Linked DNA regions of Enhydrobacter sp.. The protein of the gene in region 1 interacts with the protein of each later gene in a pairwise test. Links are inferred from orthologs where the notes say so. Each region holds a gene or a part of one and is shown in the gene's direction. Other genes may lie near its edges.

The links.
Region 2: the proteins of OJF58_RS25870 (region 1) and purT interact in binary tests that used the Escherichia coli proteins (3 or more experiments, as listed by UniProt). The link is inferred for Enhydrobacter sp. from one-to-one orthologs.

Annotation. Positions count from the first base shown.
Region 1 is NZ_CP126889.1:5,204,879-5,207,985, reverse strand. The notes cover bases 1-2,972. They hold OJF58_RS25870 (polyprenyl synthetase family protein), read left to right. Parts: upstream 1-1,018; coding sequence 1,019-1,927; downstream 1,928-2,972. Other genes in these bases: dxs (1-deoxy-D-xylulose-5-phosphate synthase), read left to right, coding at 1,972-2,972; OJF58_RS25875 (exodeoxyribonuclease VII small subunit), read left to right, coding at 747-1,001; OJF58_RS25880 (IclR family transcriptional regulator), read right to left, coding at 1-480. Outside these bases: more of dxs, read left to right, coding at 2,973-3,107.
Region 2 is NZ_CP126889.1:2,009,242-2,012,317, forward strand. The notes cover bases 7-2,947. They hold purT (formate-dependent phosphoribosylglycinamide formyltransferase), read left to right. Parts: upstream 7-855; coding sequence 856-2,040; downstream 2,041-2,947. Other genes in these bases: OJF58_RS10120 (LLM class flavin-dependent oxidoreductase), read left to right, coding at 7-792; OJF58_RS10130 (hypothetical protein), read left to right, coding at 2,257-2,640; purH (bifunctional phosphoribosylaminoimidazolecarboxamide formyltransferase/IMP cyclohydrolase), read right to left, coding at 2,745-2,947. Outside these bases: more of OJF58_RS10120, read left to right, coding at 1-6; more of purH, read right to left, coding at 2,948-3,076. UniProt on the Escherichia coli protein: Involved in the de novo purine biosynthesis. Catalyzes the transfer of formate to 5-phospho-ribosyl-glycinamide (GAR), producing 5-phospho-ribosyl-N-formylglycinamide (FGAR). Formate is provided by PurU via hydrolysis of 10-formyl-tetrahydrofolate.

The DNA of each region.
Region 1 (3,107 bases):
CGTGCCGACGTCGTGGGTGATCGCGACGACCGACGGGCCGCGGCAGGCCTCGAGATAGATCATCGAGTGACGGTCGCGGCCGCCCAGCGCGGTCGAGGCGTTGAGGGCGTGCGCGAGCTGCTCGAGCGGGCCGCGCGAGGCGCGGCGGACGTCCATGCTGGAGATCGCCGCGTAGCCGAGGGCCAGCACCGACGCACCGAGCTCATATTTGCGGAAGCGACGAATATAGTTGAGGTAGCCGAGCTCGGTCAGGGTATGGGTGAGCCGGGCCACGGTCGGCTTGGGCAGGCCGGTGCGGTGGGCGATCTCCTGGTTGCCCAGCATGCCCTCGCCGGCGTGGAAGGCGCGGAGGATGTCGAGGCCACGTGCCAAGGCGGTGACGAACTGGCGGTCCTTGGACGGAAGGCCTTCGCCGAGTCCATTCTCGAGGGAACTCTGCAGGGCCGCGGTTCGCGTGACGAGGTGGCTGACATTGCCCATGTGCGTTCTTCTCCTGTGGTGAATGGCCGTTTATTTTCTGTCCGAAAGCTGCCATTCCGTCAGCCTTGCTGCAACGCCGCGAAGCCGATTTTGGCCTGCGAACATGCAAAGCCGCCATGCTGCAATCGCGGGTTTTGGGCCTCAGGGGTTGTCGAACCGGCCGCGACTTCCCTTTTGCCGCTCAATTTGCATGCTTTCCCCACCGCGCCGCTGGCCCCGGCCAGCATCGGCGGCTAGCATGCGCCGCCCACTCTGAGAGAACGAAATTGGCCAAAGAACCGACCTTGCCCAAGGATATCGCGAGCCTGTCCTTCGAGGATGCCCTCAAGGAGCTGGAAGGCATCGTCCAGCAGCTCGAGCGCGGGCAGGTGAAGCTGGACGAGGCCATTTCGGCCTACGAACGTGGCGCCCTGCTGAAGCAGCACTGCGAGCAGAAGCTTGCGGAAGCCAAGATGAAAGTGGAGAAGATCGTCTTCGCCGCGGATGGCTCGGTCAGCAGCCAGCCTGCCGAGCTGACCTGAGGCCGATCCCGCTTCCCATGCCGTTGTCGTCGTATCGCGACTTCAGTGCCGCCCTGGCGTTTGCCGCCGAGTCGGTCGAGCACACCATGGAACGCCTGCTTCCCAAGGGGGAAACCGGCGAAGCCCGCGTGTTCGAGGCGATGCGCTATTCGAGCGTCGGCGGCGGCAAGCGCCTGCGGGCCTTTTTCGTGCTGGCAGGCGCCACGTTGTTCAAGGTCGGCGCGCTCGCCGCGATGCGCACCGCCAGCGCCATCGAGTTCGTGCACGCCTATTCGCTGATCCACGACGATCTGCCCGCCATGGACGACGACGACCTGCGGCGCGGCAAGCCCTCCTGCCACAAGCAGTTCGACGAGGCGACGGCCATCCTTGCCGGCGACGCCCTGCAGGCGCTCGCCTTCGAGGTGCTGGCGCACGAGGACACGCATGGCGATCCGGCGGTGCGGACGGTGTTGGTGGCCGAGCTCGCGAAGGCCGCCGGCGCCCATGGCATGGTCGGCGGCCAGATGCTCGATCTGCTGGCCGAGACGCAGGGACCGGACATGTCGATCGGTGCCATCACGCGCCTGCAGCGGCTCAAGACGGGGGCGCTGATCTCCTTCTCCTGCACCGCCGGCGCGATCCTCGGCAAGGCGGCCGAGCCGTCGCGGCTCGCATTGTCCGCTTATGCACACGACCTCGGCCTCGCGTTTCAGATCGTCGACGACCTGCTCGATGTCGAAGGCAGCGCGGAGGAGATCGGCAAGACGCCCGGCAAGGACCGGGCGGCCGGCAAGGCCACCTTCGTGTCGATTCTCGGCCTCGAACGGGCCCGCGCCCAGGCGATGTTGCTGGCGACCCAGGCGAAGGCACATCTTGAACCCTTCGGCCCTGCCGCGCATTTGCTGAGGCAGGCGGCGGATTTTGTCGTTTCGCGGCGCGCCTGAACGTAGCAGAAGGCTATAGTGAGTTCCAAGGGCACACCAGTTTCATGACTCAAAGCACCACGCCGCTTCTCGATACGGTCGCCACGCCCACCGACATCCGTCGGTTGCGGCCCGACCAGTTGCGCCAGCTCGCCGACGAGCTGCGCCAGGAGACGATCTCCGCCGTGTCCGTGACGGGGGGCCATCTCGGTGCGGGTCTCGGCGTGGTCGAGCTCACGGTGGCGCTGCATTACATCTTCGACACGCCGCGCGACCGGCTGATCTGGGACGTCGGCCACCAGGCCTACCCGCACAAGATCGTCACCGGCCGGCGCGACCGCATCCGCACCTTGCGCCAGGAGGGCGGGCTGTCGGGATTCACGCGCCGCAGCGAAAGCGAATATGACCCGTTCGGCGCCGCGCATTCGTCGACCTCGATCTCGGCCGGTCTGGGCATGGCCGTCGGTCGCGATCTCGCCGGCCGCAACAACCGCGTGGTGGCGGTCATCGGCGACGGGGCGATGAGCGCCGGCATGGCGTACGAGGCGATGAACAATGCCGGCGCCCTGCGCAGCAAGCTGATCGTCGTGCTGAACGACAACGACATGTCGATCGCCCCGCCGGTCGGCGCGATGTCGGGCCATCTGTCACGCCTCCTGTCGGGCCGGCCCTATGTGACGCTGCGCAATATCGGCCGGTCGTTCGCGGAAGCCCTGCCGAGGCCGCTCGAGAAGGCGGCCAAGCGGGCCGAGGAGTTCGCGCGCGGCTTCGTGGCCGGCGGCACGCTGTTCGACGAGCTCGGCTTCTACTATGTCGGTCCGGTCGACGGTCACAATCTCGACCATCTTCTGCCGATCCTGAAGAACGCGCGCGACAGCGACCTCGACAAGCCGATCCTCGTCCATGTGGTCACGCAGAAGGGCAAGGGCTACCCGCCGGCCGAGAACAGCGCCGACAAATATCATGGTGTCGTGAAGTTCGACGTCATCACCGGCAAGCAGGCGAAGCCGGTGGCCAACGCGCCGGCCTACCAGGCGGTGTTCGCCAAGGCGCTGATCGCCGAGGCGGAGACGGACGACAAGATCGTCGCCATCACCGCGGCGATGCCGTCCGGCACCAGCGTCGACAAGTTCGCCGAGCGCTTTCCCAACCGCTGCTTCGACGTCGGCATCGCCGAGCAGCATGGCGTCACCTTCGCTGC
Region 2 (3,076 bases), 3.2 Mb from region 1 along the record:
AAGTTGCGCATCGGGACGGCCGTGTCGCTCGCGGCGCTTTATCATCCCCTGCGGCTCGCCGAGGAGGTGGCGCTTCTGGACGTGCTGTCGGGCGGACGGGTGAACTGGGGCGCAGGCCGGGGCTTCGCCCATGCCGAGTTCAACGCTTTCGGCGTGCCGCCGGAGGAAAGCGCGGACCGCTTTCGCGAGGCCGTCGAGGTCGTGCTCAGGGCCTGGACCGAGGAGCGGCTGAGCTTCCAGGGCTGCCATTTCCAGTTCGACGACGTCGAGGTCCTGCCCAAGCCCCTGCAGCAACCGCATCCGCCGGTCTGGATGGCGGCGACGTCGGAGGGCGCCATCGACTGGGCGGCGAGCCGGGGCTTCTCCATCCTGATGGACCCGCATGCCTCCCTGGTGGAGCTGGGCGACAAGAGGCGGCGTTACAAGGCCAAGCTCGCCGAGGCGGGCTTCTCCGACCGGGGGCGCGATATTCCGGTGGCGCGGCTGGTCGCGCTGGCCGCCACCAAGGCCAAGGCGGCCGAGGTCGCCCGTCGTGGCGCGCAATGGCTGGTCGATGCCTATGCCGGCCCGCAGCACCCCCACCGCAAGTCGATGCAGATGGCTCGCAGCTACGATGGCAAGGACCCGGCGCAGCACTATGTCGACAGCGTGATCCTGCACGGCACGCCCGCCGCTGTCGTCGAGCAGATTACGGCGCTCAAGGAGGAGATCGACCTCGACTACCTGATGTGCGCGCCGCTCAGCCGCGAGACGTTCCGGCTGCTGGCCGACGAGGTCGCCCCCAGGCTGTGAACATCGCTTCGGCGACGCCCGTCCGCCGCTGGGCCTCGCCCGGTGCGCTGCTATCATGAGGGCATGAAGAAATTCGGGACTCCTCTCAAGCCGTCATCGGTCAGGATCATGCTGCTGGGCTCGGGCGAGCTCGGCAAGGAAGTGGCCATCGAGGCCATGCGGCTCGGGGTCGAGGTGATCGCCTGCGATCGCTACGACAACGCGCCGGCCATGCTGGTCGCCAATCGGGCGCATGCCTTCAACATGCGCGACGGCGCCGCGTTGCGAGGGATCGTCGAACGGGAGCGGCCGCATTTCATCGTGCCCGAGATCGAGGCCATCGCGACCGACACGCTGGTCGAGCTCGAGAAGGAGGGTTGGACGGTGGTGCCGACCGCGCGCGCCACGCGGCTCACGATGGATCGCCGCGGCATCCGCAAGCTCGCGGCCGAGAAGCTCGGACTGCCCACCTCGCCCTATCGCTTTGCCGCGAGCCTCGCGGAGCTGGGGGATGGCGCCCGCGCCGTCGGCTTTCCCTGCTTCGTCAAGCCCACCATGTCCTCCTCGGGACACGGCCAGAGCGTGGCGCGCGGGCCGCGCGATCTCGCCCGAAGCTGGCGATACGCGGTGGAAGGCTCGCGCGCCGACACGGGGATGGTCATTGTCGAGGGCGCGATCGACTTCGACTACGAGATCACTCTGCTCACCGTGCGGCACGCCAGGGGCATCGGCTTCTGCGCGCCCATCGGTCATCTCCAGATCGACGGCGACTATCGCGAAAGCTGGCAGCCTCATCCCATGTCCGCCAGCGCGCTCAGCAAGGCTCGCATGATCGCGCGCAAGGTGGTCGACGACCTGTGCGGCCGCAAAGGTCGCGGGCTGTTCGGCGTGGAGCTGTTCGTCAAGGGCAACCGGGTCTGGTTCTCGGAATTGTCGCCGCGCCCGCACGATACCGGCATGGTGACCATGGTCTCGCAGGACATGAGCGAGATGGAGCTCCATGTGCGCGCCATCCTCGGCCTGCCCATTCCCCTGATCGCCTGCAGGCCCGGCGCGTCGGTGCCTATTGTCGCGGAGGGCGAGATCGACGATCCGACCTATGCCGGTATCGACCGGGCGCTTGCGCAAGCGGGCACCTCGGTGCGCCTTTTCGGCAAGCCCGAAGTCAAGGGCCATCGCCGCATGGCCGTGGCCCTGGCAACCGGCAGAAGCGTGAAAGAGGCGCGGCGGAACGCCAAAGCGGCGGCGAAGCAGATCAAGGTGTGCTAGACTGCTTAATGCCAGCCACCTGACTGCTGCGACGAAATGGTGGCGTGAGCAACAACAGCAGCCTCCTCCTCCTCCCGCCGTTAATTGCTGGCGGGCACACGCACGTGAAGCAAGATGGTGTGGATCTTGCGTGTTCCGAAACTGGTCGCGCTGCACCTTGACCAAGGTGTTGCGCGCACCACTTGAGAATCGAGTCTTACTAGCAAGGAGGTCGATATGTGTGATTACTCACTCGAAGCGTATCAGTCACGACCTGCCGCAGTCGGTGAGAAACTCACCCTTGAGCGCTTTCCGAGTGGCTCAATGGGATTTACCTCGGCGCCAACCTGCGACTTGGCGGTTTGCGTCGCGGCGGACAGCCACCTGCGCCTCGAAGGCATCGGGGAAACTGTCCAGAAAGCCTATGGCGTAGGACCAATCGAGGAGGTCGTCATGACCCGCCTCGAAAGCGGTCCGCACAAGGATGCCGTTCGGTTTTCCAATGGAACTGAAGTGTCGCTGCAAAGGCTCGATCGCGGGCTGACCGCCGTGATGCTGGGATCCGACGAGGACCTGATCGACATCGCCAAGATCGCCGGCAAGACGCCGGAGTACGCCTAGCCGCGTTGATGGCGTCGGCGTTCCGCGCGATGGCCTGAGGCCAAAGCGCGATGACGGGCCGCCCTGGTATTTCCCGGGCGGCAGGGGCGGCGAATGGCCGTCAATCAATGACGGAAATGGCGCATGCCCGTGAAGACCATGGCAAGGCCCGCCTGGTCGGCGGCGTCGATCACTGCTTGGTCGCGGATCGATCCACCGGGCTGGATGACGGCCGTCGCGCCGGCGTCGGCCGCGGCGAGCAAGCCGTCGGGGAAGGGGAAGAAGGCGTCGGAAGCGACCACGCTCCCGATGGCGGGATTTTGCGGCAACTTGGCGAGTTCGCCTGACTCGGCGGCCCGGATGGCGGCAATCCGGGAACTGTCGCGTCGGTTCATCTGTCCCGCGCCGACACCCACTGTCGCACCGTCCTTCGCATAGACGATTGCGTTCGATTTCA